Regions from separate parts of the Desulfosporosinus sp. Tol-M2 genome, predicted to be linked through region 4. Evidence: riboswitches for the same ligand, from Rfam matches in the RefSeq annotation. Region 4 holds a riboswitch; each other region holds the start of a gene.
What was found. Region 4 has a riboswitch for molybdenum cofactor ahead of AC6I5A_RS00145 (hypothetical protein). Riboswitches for the same ligand answer to the same signal wherever they lie in the genome.
Positions count from the first base shown of each region.

Region 1: linked by a shared signal. The riboswitch ahead of AC6I5A_RS09005 ([FeFe] hydrogenase, group A) and the one ahead of AC6I5A_RS00145 (hypothetical protein) in region 4 are both predicted to bind molybdenum cofactor.
Region 2: linked by a shared signal. The riboswitch ahead of moaA (GTP 3',8-cyclase MoaA) and the one ahead of AC6I5A_RS00145 (hypothetical protein) in region 4 are both predicted to bind molybdenum cofactor.
Region 3: linked by a shared signal. The riboswitch ahead of AC6I5A_RS14395 (sulfide/dihydroorotate dehydrogenase-like FAD/NAD-binding protein) and the one ahead of AC6I5A_RS00145 (hypothetical protein) in region 4 are both predicted to bind molybdenum cofactor.

Region 1 is NZ_JCAIJG010000118.1:27,804-31,901, forward strand. Features, by position in the region: gene AC6I5A_RS09000 (NADH-dependent [FeFe] hydrogenase, group A6) at 1-487, shown strand, start outside; molybdenum cofactor riboswitch at 819-950, shown strand; molybdenum cofactor riboswitch at 1,022-1,153, shown strand; gene AC6I5A_RS09005 ([FeFe] hydrogenase, group A) at 1,369-2,532, shown strand; gene AC6I5A_RS09010 (iron hydrogenase small subunit) at 2,557-2,925, shown strand; gene AC6I5A_RS09015 (formate dehydrogenase subunit gamma) at 2,970-3,635, shown strand.
Region 2 is NZ_JCAIJG010000157.1:2,282-6,379, reverse strand. Features, by position in the region: gene mobA (molybdenum cofactor guanylyltransferase) at 486-1,073, shown strand; molybdenum cofactor riboswitch at 1,169-1,299, shown strand; gene moaA (GTP 3',8-cyclase MoaA) at 1,390-2,361, shown strand; gene moaC (cyclic pyranopterin monophosphate synthase MoaC) at 2,365-2,856, shown strand; gene AC6I5A_RS12080 (MOSC domain-containing protein) at 2,983-3,417, shown strand; gene AC6I5A_RS12075 (MogA/MoaB family molybdenum cofactor biosynthesis protein) at 3,417-3,914, shown strand.
Region 3 is NZ_JCAIJG010000201.1:24,202-28,299, reverse strand. Features, by position in the region: gene gltA (NADPH-dependent glutamate synthase) at 1-889, opposite strand, end outside; gene AC6I5A_RS14395 (sulfide/dihydroorotate dehydrogenase-like FAD/NAD-binding protein) at 889-1,731, opposite strand; molybdenum cofactor riboswitch at 1,829-1,946, opposite strand; gene nusB (transcription antitermination factor NusB) at 2,065-2,502, opposite strand; gene AC6I5A_RS14385 (DUF2273 domain-containing protein) at 2,514-2,762, opposite strand; gene amaP (alkaline shock response membrane anchor protein AmaP) at 2,759-3,274, opposite strand; gene AC6I5A_RS14375 (Asp23/Gls24 family envelope stress response protein) at 3,328-3,729, opposite strand.
Region 4 is NZ_JCAIJG010000005.1:4,063-8,160, forward strand. Features, by position in the region: gene AC6I5A_RS00140 (DUF7948 domain-containing protein) at 1-628, opposite strand, end outside; gene AC6I5A_RS00145 (hypothetical protein) at 858-1,994, opposite strand; molybdenum cofactor riboswitch at 2,271-2,387, opposite strand; gene AC6I5A_RS00150 (DUF1533 domain-containing protein) at 2,393-4,098, opposite strand, start outside.

The DNA of each region.
Region 1 (4,098 bases), on a different contig from region 4:
CGTTATATTTGGAGCCACCGGCGGGGTTATGGAAGCTGCCCTGCGCACAGTTTACGAAGTAGTGATGGGAGAAACTCTTCCGGACGTTAACTTTACCGTAACCCGTGGTTTTGAAGGAATTAAGGAAGCTGCGGTTGATCTCAAAGGGACAGTGGTAAAAGTAGCTATTGCGCATGGCCTTGGCAATGCCAGAAAACTCATGGATCAGGTTCGACGCGGCGAATCCCCTTATCACTTCATTGAAATCATGGCCTGCCCGGGTGGCTGCATCGGCGGCGGCGGACAACCGATAACCAAAGCCAATGCCAAACGTGTCCAGCGGATTGATGCTATCTATGTCGAAGACGAAGCAATGGAGGTTCGGAAGTCACATTTGAATACGGAAGTAGCCAAGCTTTATGAAGACTTCCTGATTGAACCCCTGGGACACAAATCTCATGAGTTATTGCATACGCACTACCACGCTAAGAACAAAAAGTTCCTGTAACTGATGTTTGGGTTTGCAGAAAGGTCCATGCGGCTGCTCTGCAAGCACTCTAACTTATAAATTTTACCCTGATAACAAGGTTATTGCTGAGTTAAAGGGGTCATCATCTTAAAAATCATGATATTTTGACCGCTTACTCTATTATTTCAGGGTAAGCGTTTTTTCAGTTAATCTACGAAAGGCAATTCGTATAAATCAGTTTTTCTTTGACTGTGAGTCATAATGTTCTTGCAAGTTAATCTCAATAAAGCTATAATCAGTTATAGGTTGTTTATGCATGTTTACTAAGGATTACCTATGTTTATGGCACGTTTATCGCACACAAAAACTTAATTAATCCTATCTCCGAGCCGGATCAACCTAATGAGTAATCTATGGTAACCGGCCAGGGCTTAAAGCCCTCGGGGTGTACCTGGAAACGGGTATGCCTTCACTATTGAAAAGGAGGTGACCAGGCCAGTTAGGCTTTTTTGGCGTGGCTTCACTTTCTGTAGGTGGAGTCTTTTCTATTTATATTTATGATTCACAAAACTTAATTAATCCTATCTCCGAGCCGGATCAACCTAATGAGTAATCTATGGTAACCGGCCAGGGCTTAAAGCCCTCGGGGTGTACCTGGAAACGGGTATGCCTTCACTATTGAAAAGGAGGTGACCAGGCCAGTTAGGCTTTTTTTGGCATGGCTTCACTTTCTGAAGGTGGAGTCTTTTCTATTATGAGCTGATTGATGCAGGTAATGTATGTGAATAAATTGGTGAAGGTACTTGGTGTATAAGGATACACTTATACATAAATATAAGTGTGGTTATAATAAGATTTAATCGCTTTTTTCAAATTACCAAGAGAATGCTTTCTAAATTATGTTTTTAGGAGGGTGAATAGTGAATTCTGTAGCAGCTGAAGGTATTATAAGTGTTACTGCCCTATGCAAGTCCTGTGATCACTGTACTCCAATATGTCCTACGGGTGCCATAACCGGAAAACTTGGCGAACAACATCATATTGATCAAAAAAAATGCATCAATTGCGGGCAGTGCCTGATTAACTGCCCATCCGGAATAATCAAAGACCAGAGTATGATCGCAGAAATAAAGGCAGCTTTAACTGATCCGAAAAAATTTGTAGTAGTTCAAACTGCGCCGGCAGTCAGGGTAGCTTTAGGTGAAGAATTTGGCAAGGAGCCGGGGTATAATGCCAAAGGTAAAATGTTTGCTTCTTTAAGAAAATTAGGTTTTGATAAAGTCTACGACACGGAATTTACTGCGGACTTAACAATTATGGAAGAAGGCACTGAGTTAATTAATCGGGTATTTAAAGCAGTAGGACAACCCGGTTACGAAGAAAGCGGTCCCTTACCCCAATTTACGAGTTGTTGTCCAGCCTGGATTAAATATGCAGAGGATAATTATCCTAAAATCCTTCCTCATTTGTCAACGGCCAAATCTCCCCAGCAGATGTTTGGAGCATTAGCCAAGACATATTTACCCCAAAAACTGAACATCGATCCTGCCGACGTTTATTCTGTTTCTGTCATGCCTTGTACGGCTAAAAAATATGAGTGCAACCGGCCGGAAATGATCAGCAGCGGCCACCAGGATGTGGATGCGGTAATAACGACTCGCGAACTGGCCCAGATGATTAAGGACGTAGGGATAGATTTTAATATCCTGGTAGATGAACAAGCAGATTCTTTTATCGGTCAATCCACCGGTGCGGCTACGATTTTTGGTGTGACCGGAGGTGTGATGGAAGCGGCGCTGCGTACCGCTTATGAGTTATTGAGTGGGCAAACTTTGGATAAAATTGAATTAAAAGCTGTACGCGGACTGGCTCCGGTTCGAGAAGCTACAGTTCCGGTGCCAATCAAAGCTTTGGGGAATACAGTTTTCCCGGTGAAAGTTGCCATAATAACCGGAACTAAACATGTAGGCCAGGTAATTGAAGATGTATTGGCAGGAAAACTCGACTATCATTTTATCGAAGTTATGAATTGCCCGGGTGGGTGTATTAACGGTGGTGGGCAACCGATCCGGCGGGATGCCTAATAAAAATAAAAAGGAGAAATAACGATGACATTATTTCATGAAAAAGAAGGCATAAACAGGCGGCAGTTTCTAAAAGGAACAGTCGCGTTGGCAGTGGTTGCAGCCTTTTCCGGTCTGTTTATGAAACTGGGGTTCAGCAGCGCCAAAACCAGTACTGATTATATTGCCCAAAGATCAGCCGGGTTATATTCCTTGGATGAAAAGATGACCATTCGTAAGTCGCACCTGAATCCTGAAGTTCAGCAATTATACAAGGAATTCTTATCACCGGGAGAAGTAAAACCGCTGAGCAGCAAGTCTCATCATTTGCTGCATACGCGCTACGGCAAGGATATTCCCGCATTAATTGAGGAGCTGAATCATCCAAAAGAAGATGTAAAAGCTGTATCATAAAAAGAGATAAGAAGATATGAAATGTTGGAAAGGAGAGGCTATAAATGAGTAAGGAAATTGTCAAAGGCAAAGCCTTAAAGCATGGTACGCAGACCCGGACGATGCATTGGATACACTTAATTACTTTTATCCTCCTGGGATTTACTGGAATAGGCTTCCACTGGTCCGGCAACGGCATTAACAACCTATTTGGAGGTGGTGCGAACGCATCACTTGTCCATGTTTGGACCGGCGTAATTTTCACGTTAGGACCTACTCTCTACATTCTTTTAAATTTTGATCGGTTCGCGCGTTTTATTGACACCATTACAACTTTTACCAGGAACGATATGGCCTGGTTTAAAGTCCTGGGTGGTTATGTGCCCTTCATTAAAATGAAAGTAAGACCGCCACAAGATAAATACAATGCCGGGCAAAAAGTTCTCGGCTGGTTAGTTATTATAGGCTGTTTTTTGATGATTTTTACTGGTTTTGAAATGTGGCTGGGACGTCATACTGTATCGGCTGCTTTTTTAAATACTTGCTATGCGATTCATTTTTGGACAGGGATGGTTTTAATTATAATGATAGCAGGGCACTTCTATTTGGCGGCAATTAATTCGAAATCCCGCGGTGAATTCGCATCTATGATGATTGATGGTTATGTGGATGCGGCATCAAGTGCCGAGCATAACAGCAAGTGGTTTTCCGAGCTGAGGAAAGAAGCTTAAGGTCGTAATGGAGATGTGCTGAATTGAGAGAAGATTCACATTTGCATAATATTATGCTATACTTTAGTATAAAATAAGGTGCAAAGGGCAGTCGTCTAAACACGGATACGAACGAAGAATCTTATAAAAAGAAGAGGGGATATGTAAATGGATTACCAGGAGGTTCCTGTAATCCGGGTCAGAGTTTGCAGAAAGGTCCATGCGGCTGCTCTGCAGGCGCTCTAACTTATAAGTTTTACCCTGAGAACAAGGTTATTGCTGAGTTAAAGGGGTCATCATATTAAAAATCATGATATGTTTGACCGCTTACTCTAATATTTCAGGGTAAGCGTTTTATTTTGGCTAAGCCTTCGCTTGAGACATTCTCTGTTTTCCCCCAGCGTAGCAAAGTACGAGGGACAACTCACACCTGTAACGTTAGATTTTGTGATTTGAAAATATTTTTTGTCTCACTTTTCAGTAA
Region 2 (4,098 bases), on a different contig from region 4:
ACAAACTTGGTTTAATAAGATCTGTGTCCAGTATATAACTAAAAGGGTAGAAGTGTAAATATTGAATGTTTTATAAAATATTTGGATTTTTCTCTTGGGGAAATTGGCTTGCTATGTTGTCAGAATTTCCCAAAGTGACAGGGAAAGTCTGATGTGGTACATTTAAGGCAGAATAGTTGGTCGTAAATAAAAATCAAACAGGATTAGGGTGGAGAGTTATAAAACATCAAGATGTGATTAGCTACACTGCACCCCTTTGACAGTACTGTGCACTCGCCATGCAGTTCCTTCGGGTAAAGGAATTTTATTACTGAGAAATATTCTAGTTCCTAATACTTATAAAGAAAAGAGAACGGATACCGATGCGAACGGGGTACCCGTAACCGTTGGGGGGAACGGGTTTAACCCGTTTTTGTCTGTTGAATACGAGGGGGTCTTCAAAAATTACTAATTCACTGCAGAACTCCGGGAAACAACTTCCAAAGTTGAAGGCGACGGGTATTTTGCTAGCAGGCGGAAAAAGCTCGCGAATGAAAAAAGATAAGGCCTTCCTGGAACTGGAAGGAAGACCCTTAGTGGAGCAGAGTCTAGCTGTTTTGCAAACCGTGTTTACAGAAGTTTTAATTAGCAGCAACAAGCCTGAACTGTATGTAGGCTACGAAGTACAGGTTATTCTAGATGAGATTCCTGGTCGAGGTCCTTTAGAAGGACTTTATCAGGGTTTAAAAGCGGCTACTTATGATGAGGTTTTTTTTGTAGCCTGTGATATGCCGTTTCTAAGTGTTGAGCTTATCCGGTTTTTGGCGACGTGGATTTCGGAGTATGATGTTGTTGTTCCGCAGCTTCAAGATGGCTTCCATCCGTTACATGCCTTTTACCATCGACGTTGTATTCCCATAATCCAAAATAATCTCGAGGCGGGTCACTTCAAGATTATTGATTTTTACCCAACTTGTTCTGTACGGTATGTGAAAGAAAAAGAACTTCAAGCCTTCTCTGATTTGAGCAAAGTCTTTTATAACGTCAACACACCAGACGAATGGTCGGCGATCATTAAGGTTAATCCGAATTGACAAAATGTATTAGGTAGTGAGAAAAAAGAATAATGCAATATATCGCGAATTACCTCTATATAAAGAAAAAGGAATTTAACTGAAAAAAATTAAATATTTTGTCATTGCTCCAAAGCTGGTTTACCTAAAGCAGAAGCTATGGTGACCAGACAAGTGCTTAAAGGCACTCGGGTATTATGGGAAACTGTAATATCTCCTGCTGGAAAGGAGTCTGTCGACAGGTGGATTGAATCCTCCGGTTGTTTACAGACCGCGGGTTTTTTTATTTCAACTGGTTAAGTTTTTTACCAAATTTAATCTTGAAAAGAGGATTTTTATGCTGGATCAATTTCAAAGAAAAATCGAATATCTGAGAATATCAGTGACAGATCGCTGTAATCTACGCTGTATATACTGTATGCCAGTTGAAGGAGTGCAGTGGATGCCGCATGATTCTATTCTTTCCTTTGAAGAAATTCTTCGACTAATGAGGATCAGTACGCAATTAGGGTTTCGTCGCTTTCGTATCACAGGGGGAGAACCCTTAGTACGTAAAGGAATTTTGGACTTTCTGCGGGAGGGCGCCATAATTCCAGGGGTCGAGGACTTCATGATAACTACCAATGGATTGTTACTCCCGAAAATGGCCTTCGATTTAAAAGCAGCAGGCGTTCAGCGAGTGAACATCAGCTTGGATACTATGGACTCAGAGCGTTTTCGAGCTATCACTCGTGTGGGAGAGGTTTCCAGTGTAATTCAGGGAGTCTTTCGCTCGCTTGAGGCTGGCCTAGATCCGGTAAAAATCAATGTCGTGGTCGTCCGGGGGGTTAATACGGACGAGTTGCCGAACTTTTTGAAGTTAGCAAAACAATATCCGCTCCATGTCCGTTTCATCGAACTGATGCCAATTGGCATTAGTTCTAAGCAACGGGCTGATTTTGTTCCAATTCAAGAAATGAAAGAGCTCTTAGGACTAAAAGAGAACATTCTAACTCAGGGGATCTTGGGTGGGGGACCGGCAGAGTATGTTCAACCAAGGGGTTTTAAGGGTAGCATTGGCTTTATTAGCGCCATGAGTCGTCATTTTTGCGATACATGCAATCGTGTACGCTTAACGGCGGATGGAAAATTGCGCCCTTGCTTGCATAGCAAAAATGAAGTGAGTCTGCGTGATGCCCTACGAAATGGAACCTCGGACGAAATTTTAAGGGATCTTTTTGCCCAAGCAGTTTGGCATAAACCCGCAAAGCATCATATGAATGACGAAGCATTGCAAGGTCAACGTGTCATGTCTCAGATTGGAGGGTAAAAAGTGGATTTAACCCATTTTGATGAAGAAGGGCGCGCCCGAATGGTTGATGTCAGCGATAAGGCTGAAACGGCCCGTATGGCAGTTGCTCGAGGGAGAATTACGATGAAAGCAGAGACTTTTGAGCGCATTCGCTCTGGGCTAATCGCCAAAGGCGACGTTTTGGCGGTGGCTCAAGTTGCGGGGATTATGGCGGCAAAGCAGACATCCCAGATAATTCCTATGTGTCATCCGCTCCTGATCACAGGGGCTAAGCTTAGGTTTAACTTAGTGGAACCCGGTGAGGTAAATATTGAAGCGATAGTAAAAGTCAATGGAAAAACCGGGATTGAAATGGAAGCCCTGACGGCGGTCAGTGTTGCAGCGTTAACGATCTACGATATGTGTAAAGCAATAGATAAAACAATGACAATTGGGGATATCTATCTAGTTGAAAAGCAAGGGGGAAAAAGCGGACATTATAGAAGTTCGAAGTTCGAAGTGCATGATTCGTAGTCCGAATTTTGAAAATTGCGTCAGTCCTTGGATAAGTTCTGCTAACATTTACAAAGCTATGTTTCATAAACCAAGTTTTTTTTATTCGATGACCACTGATGAGATGAAAGGGTGAGATTTTATATAATGGGTAAAATAATTGCGGTTTGTACGAGTGAAAAAAAAGGAATGCGCAAAAAGAATGTAGGCGAAGGAATTTTGAAAGTCAACTTTGGTCTGGAAGGAGATGCGCATGGTGGAGATTGGCATCGTATGGTCAGCTTGCTGGCGATGGAAAGTATCAAGAAGATGACGGATAAAGGGTTGGATGTTGGGCCAGGGGACTTTGCGGAGAATCTGACAACGGAAGGACTGGAATTATTCATCCTTCCCGTGGGAACAAAACTTAAGATAGGGGAAACCAGTATCGGAGAAGTCACTCAAATTGGTAAAGAATGCCATACGAAATGTGCAATCTTCTATCAGGCTGGGGACTGTGTCATGCCAAGAGAAGGAATTTTTATCCGGTTGTTGGAAGGCGGAGTGGTCCGAGTCGGGGACAGCATCGAGGTGATAGCTTAATGCTTCGCGTAGGAGTCATCACGGCTAGTGACAAAGGGTCGCGTGGAGAAAGGGAGGATCTCTCCGGGCCAACGCTTATTAAGCTTGTTCAAGACATTGGCGGGGAGGTTGTGGAGTATGTAGTGCTCCCGGATGAGCAAATGTTACTTGCTGAAAAAATGTGCCAATGGGCGGATGAACTTAGTCTGGATTTGATTTTAACGACCGGCGGGACAGGTTTTGCAATGCGTGATGTTACGCCTGAGGCCACCTTATCCGTCTCGGATCGTTTGGTACCCGGCATTGCAGAAGTGATGCGGATGGAAAGCTTAAAGGTGACAAGTAAGGCTATGCTAAGCAGGGCAGTAGCCGTCCTTCGTAAACAAACGCTGATTATTAATATGCCGGGTAGTCCCAAGGCGGCGCGCGAATGTTTTAACGCAATTGCCCCAGCCCTTTCTCATGGAATTCAAATCCTCAAAGGGGAAGCCGGAGAGTGTGCGACAACAGTCAAATGATAGTCACTAATGCTTTAAGAGATTGGTAGCTAATCTACCAATCTCTTTTTGTACTATCAGACCCCCATGCCGCTGCGCGGCACCACTGATGAATGAAAACAGGTTGTTTTCAGGGCAGAAAGTATAAGTTTCGGGTAAGCATAAGTGCAACTAGGCAGCCGCCTTCGCTAAGGCTAGGCGCCAG
Region 3 (4,098 bases), on a different contig from region 4:
TTCCCGCACCGAGAACCGCTACATTTTTCCCTACCTTAACCGGGGTTGCATAGTCAGGGAACTTGTAACCCTTCATCAAATTAGTCCGGGTTAAAAATTCGTTCGCGGAATATACCCCATTAAGGTTTTCTCCAGGGATATCCATAAAGTAGGGCAGTCCGGCACCTGTACCGATAAACACGGCCTCGTATCCGTTACCCAGCAGTTCATCCACGGAAGTAATTTTGCCGACCACTTGATTCGTGAGAATTTCAACCCCCATTTGTTTCAGGTTGGCTATCTCCGTCTGCACAATTTCCTTCGGCAAACGGAACTGCGGAATCCCGTACATCAAAACGCCCCCGGCAACGTGCAGCGCTTCAAATATCGTCACTCCATGCCCAGCTTTTGCCAAATCACCGGCACACGCCAATCCGGAAGGTCCTCCCCCGATAATAGCGACACGTTTACCGGTCGGTACCGGTTTCTCAAACGTAGATTCGCCAAATTTCATATCATAGTCGGCTACAAAACGCTCTAACCTGCCGATAGCCACGGGCTCCCCTTTTTTTCCCAGAATACATTTTATTTCGCATTGATTTTCCTGGGGACAAACCCGACCACAAACGGCGGGCAAGGAATTCTTAATTTTCAGGACCTTGCCGGCTTCCAGAAAATCCTCTTCCGTAATCTTTTCAATAAACTCCGGAATGAGAACTCCGACAGGACATCCCGTAATGCATAAAGGTTTCTTACAGCGTAAACAGCGCTTTGCTTCTTCCACAGCCGTTTCCTGTGTATAGCCCAGGGCTACTTCATCGAAGTTATGCGCCCTGACCTGAGGCTCTTGACAGGGCATTTCATGACGAGGGATGATCACTTTCCTGGTCTTCTCAACATTCTCCGCCATTAGTGATGCCCTCCTTCGCGGTCACATTCCAGCCGAGCCTTAGCCCGATTCTCTTCGTCCCTATAAAAGGTTAAACGTTGCATAGCTAAATCAAAATCCACTAGATGTCCATCGAATTCCGGTCCATCCACACAGGCAAATTTGGTTTCATTGCCTACACTAACCCGACAAGCACCACACATTCCAGTCCCGTCAACCATAATTGGATTCATGCTGACAATCGTTTTGATGCCCTTTGGCCGGGTATAATTCACAACTGCTCGCATCATGACCATGGGGCCAATTGCCCAAATCACCTTAACCTGATGTCCTTGGTCTAAAACCTGAGCCAGCCCGTCTGTCACAAACCCTTTAACACCCCTACTGCCATCGTCCGTGGCAATCACAACTTCGTTACTCACGGCACGCATTTCTTCTTCTAAAATCAAAAGATCCGCACTCCGTGAACCTAAGACGGAAATCACATAATTCCCGGCAGCTTTTAAAGCCCGGGCAATCGGATAAATGGGGGCATTTCCCAGACCTCCTCCGACGCACACAACCGTACCATAATTTTCAATTTCGGATGCAACACCTAACGGACCCACGAAATCCTGAAACTTATCCCCCTCATTCATGTGCGTAATGAGGGCTGAAGAATATCCCACATCTTGCACAACAAGCGTGATGGTCCCTTTTTCTCGATCAAAGTCCATGACTGTAAGCGGAATGCGTTCACCCAACTCATCTACCCGCACAATAACAAATTGTCCAGGCTCAACTTTGGCCGCCACAGCCGGTGCGTCAACTTCCAGCAAGACAATTGTCGGTGCCAGTAGTCTTTTTTTAACTACGTCATACATTTAACTTCTCCCCTATATCTTGATAATTTTGACTCAACAAGGGAAAACCTAAGCTCTCTTTTTAAGATAACCTTAGGTCGCAAAAAAACATAACAAAAAGTCATCTCATATTTCTCCTTCTCAACACGGAAGGCCCTATCATTTCTAATAGAACCCATTGGCCGATTATCATATGCAATGCACCCAGACAAGTCAGCTTGGAGAAAATATAACACTTGTTTTATTATAGATTACATTTTTCGTAATAGCAATAAAATCTTGTCGCATTTAATCCCTTGGGATCAGAAATTGTAACTGAAGATTATCTGTGAATTAATAAAAGAGCCCATACAATTACTTGCCTATAGGCTCTTTTCGTTCTAGTTTCGAAATCCTAGCGACTATACCGTCAAGAATTCCGTTTACGAACTTTGCCGATTCCTCGCCCCCAAAGCGCTTTGCTAATTCGATCGCTTCATTTAGACTGACTCGTCCTGGAATGTCCGGACAGAAAAGAACCTCATACGTTGCTAAACGCATCACATTCCGATCCACGTTCGCCATACGGCTAATGGTCCAATCCTGAGCAAATGAAGTAATCATATTATCTATTTCAACCAGATGTGCTATCGTTCCGTCGACTAATTCCTGAGCAAACTTTCTACTGGCCTCGGGGACTACAAATTCCGTTGCCCAATGTTGAACTTCCTCGGATGTAATCAGCGGTTCTTTCGTCAGGTCCCTTTGAAAAAGCACTTGCAGGGCTGTTTCACGGGCTAATCTTCGACTCAAGGAAATTCCTCCTAGTACTTTTTCAAGTTTTTTTCTAACCAAGTTGTAATAAATTTATAATCATCCTGGCGTTTTCCTAACACAAATCCCAGAATAGCAAACAAGGCCAAGACCAGTGTGCGCCAAAAGCCAAGAGTCACCATTAGCAAACCCAGAACTAAACCTATTGACGTTCCGATGAATTTGCCCGGATGATTGTCAATGACCCATACTAAAAACCTGGAGATTTTCTCTCCAATTTTCGACCAGAACTCACTCATCGGACGCGTGTCAAATGGGCCTTATCCAAACTTAGCACCAGCACTTTCACCTCTGTTACCATAATTCCTGTATAAAGTTCGACATCCGCCTTGACCTTTGCTTGAAGTTCTTCGGACGTTATTGGAATTCGTTCGCCCTGCTCAAATTGGCAAGAGACCATTATCTGAAGACCAGTTTCCCGTTCTCTAAGGTTCGATTTAACATGCAACACACCCGGCAGCGCCATTGCACTTCGCGCAATAATCTCCTGCAGGGCATCCTGAGAAATTCGGACATTTCCCCCTTTGGAAGACGTTTGAAACGTACGAACCGAACTTCTGCGCGGACGCACAAACAAAAGTAATCCCAGTAAGAGCAAAACAGCAGCCACAATAATACTTTCCCATGGGTTTGATTTTAACCACTCCAGCCCTTGAGCAAGTATAACATAAGGAAGCTCCCACCCTGTGGCCATGGCTAATATCCAAAGAGCACCCAGGATTAGGGTGAGTCCTAAAGCATAGGCCAACATTTGTCGTCCCCTCTTTCAGAAACCCCCCCTGGCATATCCAGGGGGGGACCACTCTACTTCAGAAGAAATTCTTCTTCTTTGATTTTGGTTTCCGGTATCGATTTGAAGTTTACCCCTTGCACATGAACATTTGCTTCTACGACCATGAGCCCAGTCATTCTTTCAATGGCTTCCTTCACCGCTTCCTGCACGTATAAAGCGACCTCAGGAATTGATACGCCATACTCCACCACAATAAAAAGATCTACGGCAACCTCATGTTCGCCAACTTCAACCTTGACCCCTTTAGACAGGTTTTTATTTCTCCCTAACATGTGCGCAAGATCTCCAACCAGACCCCCGCTCATGCTAACTACTCCCCCGACTTCAGAAGCTGCTAATCCGGCAATAACTTCAACTACTTCATCAGCAATCCGAATAGAACCGAGGGAATTTTCCGTTCCCAAGCTTTCCATATCTCTTCACCTCCATATCGATGTTCGAGGCCCGATGTTCGAGGCTCGATGTTTAGGGTTCAAATATTGAACATTTTACCCTTGGAAAACCTAACTTAACCAAGATTGAGTTAAAACTCCACCTAAAGTTTCCTTTATCCAATGTTGTCGCTATTATAACAAATAAAGACTAATCTGGCAAAGGCAATCTGCGAACACGAGCACACCCCCTTCAAAAACTCTTCATATTCCATAGAAGCAAATCTCCTCTCATGTGTGACATCTTATTATAGAAACGGGGAGAGCGTAAAGCTTCTCCCCAACCTAAAATACTTACGGTCATTGTACTGTGTAATGCCCCCAATAAATTGATGATCTGGCAAAAGATCC
Region 4 (4,098 bases):
AAGCAATGGGGCTGGTCAACTGTACATTGCCTAAGTCCGTTCCAATTTCCAACTCGCCTTTCTTATTGATAAGAAGCGAATCGGCTCCATCAATAGTCAAGCGGATATCCTGCGGATCGCCGCCCGGCTGGATGGTGAAGATCTTCTCTATATTATTGCCATAGGCTTTGAGGCTTAACTCAATACCATCATACACTTCTCCAAGGCTTACTTGATTATAGGCAGGAATATTGGTACGCCATTTACTGCTGTCGTCGCCTATATACCAGTTACCGCTTGTCTGGCTTTGTCCAGCACCTACTGGATTTACCCCTTTCGCCCCTACCAGATTCTCCTGTACTTCACTGGTCTGGGTTTCTCCATTCACATCTTTGGAATGTGAATAGGTAATACCCTTATCGGTCACAGAAGCAGTCCCGGCAAAAGTACCTACGTAAAACTTCACAGCCGGATCTTCGATTTGTCCTTGATTTTTGATAAAAGGTATTTGGACGGCGGCAAGATTGGACTCGATTGCCGAGTCCGACGCTGCACTGCCGGATGAATCATCAGCATAGGCAACTGTTGCGCTTAAGCAAAGAAGCAGAGTCATCAAGACCAGTTGAAATATTTTAGTTCTTTTTTTCACTGTATATCATTCCCCCGTTTTTATGATGTATATAGGGCCTTATTTTTATAAAGCTAAACTAATATATAATAAGACTTTATTTTCTCGTTTAATTCCCTAATTGACGATTATTTAAATACAATATGAACACATATTAAAATTTGATAAATTTAGGTTATTGTTACCCTCAAGCGGAGTAAAAACTTCGCTTGAGGTATAATTAATTGTTTTTAAAAGCTGTTATAGGAGCTTATTGGGCTAAATAATTAGATAATCCGTTACAGTTACCGTTGGAGTCTACCGCTTCTATACGGACATAAGTACCGCTGGTCGGAGTAAAGCTAATTGAAGTACTGGAATCTGTGGTGGCATAATCAGGAGTACTGTAATTGCCCCAGTACTTGCTGGTATCCACATAGATATGGTAATGGTTAGCACCAGTTACACCAGTCCAGGAAAGGGTTCCGGAACTAAATGTCGGAGCGTAGAGAAATTTTGCGGGGATATCAGAAGCAGTAGTCGAAAAATCAACAGTGCTAGCACCTCTGGTATTACTATCATTATCAACTAGCTGCGGTACACCAAACGCATATGTTATGCCATATCGCAGGTTATGAACAGATGAATCAGTTCCACCATAAGTCATGGGGAAGAAGAAGCCTGTATGAGTAGCAACGCACATAGCGGGGAAACAATCGGTCCCCACAACTGAGTCAACGCCTTCCTTTAGAGTCATACCTGAAAGAACACTATCATGATTATTTTCGATAGGCCTGTCCACGATAAAACCGATATTACCTTCAACGGGAACTTTATTGGAGGAGGTATTGTCCCAAGGCATCTCGCTGATATAGGGAGTACCTGTGTACTCGTTTGAACTATTTTTAGTTTTGAATTTGAACATCCTGTCGCACTTATTACCGCTTGAGTCTACCAGGAATTCTCCAACATTTAAGTTATTGTTTGCCCGGATCACTCTGCTGACAGTTACTGTATATTGGGTATCAGTTGTTAGCTGAGATTCGAAAGTCAATGTAGCGGTACATCCATTGGGCAATGTTATAGGCGAAGGAAATTCAGAGGATGATACGCCGCTTCCTGAAGCAGAAGATATATTGCTAATGTCAATTTCGGTATTGCTGCTGTCATAAACTGTAAATTGATAGTCGGAACCATCAATACTCATGTTCTTATCTAAGTAAACCTTTAACTGGTCGGCTGTGGGGGAAGTGTTGTCAAGCAGTTGGTAGCCAAGAACATTGATCGCCTTATTGGTTGCCGCGTTTAGCGCAAAAGCACTCTGCACAGTAAGACTCAGTAACAGCCCCAGGATAATAATTACAGAAACGTACTTCCAGCTTTTACTGCTGGATATTTTATTAAGCATATAATTGACCTCCTACAATAAATTTGCATTGATTTTTGGTTGGTTCTTATTTCTTATTTTGACTGTTTCTTAATTAGTTATAAAATACCTTTGTTGTATTTGTTTTTTGATGCCCCAGTGGCATCATCTTTTTTATTAACATTTTAACAAAATTTCAATAATTAATATCATCTCCTTTTCGAGGTTAGTGCGTCAAATTATAACAGCCACCACCTCCTTAGATTTATTTTTTATTAATTAAAAGCCAGGTAGTTGCGAAAACGCAAAGCCTGGCTTTTATTACACACTGGCAATCCTTTCCGCAATGGGAGGTGCACCAGTTTCCCGGAACACCCAGATCCAAAGGCCATAGCTTAGGGCCACAGGCCTTTAGATTCGGATTCTTATTTAATTTTGCTTTATTGAAGGACAACCGGGTTAATATTTATATCGTTAGTCAATCTGTCCACAATGTAGGCCTTAATCAGATCGCCGGGTTTGACGCTGAAGCCGGCGACGGCATTGTCTGATTCAGCAGATGCCACGGATGTCGCACTGATGGCAATCTGACTGTTGTTCCTGATCTGGACAAACACCACCATCGGTTTCGTATAATAGGCATTTACTGGCGTAGTATTAACGGTAAAATACTTGAATCCGCTTATATTGCTGTTCACAGTCATAGAAGTGACTCCGTTTACAACCGACGGAGTATAAACGTTATCCGGAACTACTGCCAAAGTATATTTTGGCGCGAGTATCGTTTGACTGACACTGGCGTCAAGGTAATATTTATCCCCATAGGTAAAATCATACAGGTTTGCCGCACTAATAGTAATTGTATACGTACCTGACTTGCTAAAAGCATTACCATTAATACTTATCTTACCGGCACTTACCGTATATTGATCAGAAGTCAAAGAAGTGTTGTTCACAGCCATATTCGAGATATACTTGCGCCAATCCGCGTCATGGAAGGCGATCTCGATTACCTGGCCCAATACATTATTGGTGGTGTCGCCAGTCAGAGTCGGCGGATTCAATGGCGTTCCTTCTCCTGTGTAAAGGCTCTGTCTGACAACCGCATCACAGTATCCGGTAGCCTTGATATGGATATATACCAAGCCTGGAAATACATTGGGCTCGATGTGGATATTGCCGGCTTCAATAGTATACTTGTCGGCGGATACTACATATTCGGTGGTTTGATCTTCTCCGGTACCTAAATAATAGGTGATGCCAACGATAGCTGTCCGCCAGGCCGCATTATCTGAGAAAGCTAGATCAAGGGCTCTGCTTACCATAGTGTCCGTATTGTCTTCACAAACATTCGGAACCAGGTTAACAGCTGCCGGAGCGATTAATTGAGTTACACTTCCATCATCAAAACCGATAGCCTTAACGGTGATCGTATACGTACCTGCAGCACTAAATACCTTGTTGTCAAGTTTAATCTGGCCTTCACTAATAGAATAGAGACTGCTGTCTATGCTCTCTCCGTTGAGATATATTCCGCTGACAGCTTCCCGCCAGGTCTGATTATCGGCAAAGGTTAAAGTTATATCTTTACCCAGGTAATTATCGAGACTTTGCGCTCTCAAGATCGTCTGAGTAAAGGCCCCTGCAACGATATCCTGCTGGAAGCTGGTATCTAAGAAATGTAATTGTCTCGGTACACCTGAGCTGACCGTAATTGTGTAAGTACCGGCTTTAGTAAAGACCCTGCCGTCAATATGGATTGATCCCCAGGTTACTTTACATTGGCTCACATTAAGAGAAACATTATCAACTTTCACATCGGTAATATAGGTTACCCAATTCATATAATCATAGGGATCAAAATAGACATCTATATCCTGACCAACAGAATTACCCGACGTATCAGGAGTAAGTATCGGACTTGAAAGATAAGTATCCATGGTTAACTTAGCATCGGCATAACCGGTAGCCATGACTGTAATTATTATAGTGCCTCCGGCATGATTATATGGCAGGCCGACCGTAAGCTTGCCCTCCGCTGTACTGAAACTGCAGGCATGTTGATGCTGATCAGCATCAGTAGACATGCTGCATACGGTCACGCCGGTGATAGCGCTGCGCCAGGCTACGTTTTCGGTAAAGGTGA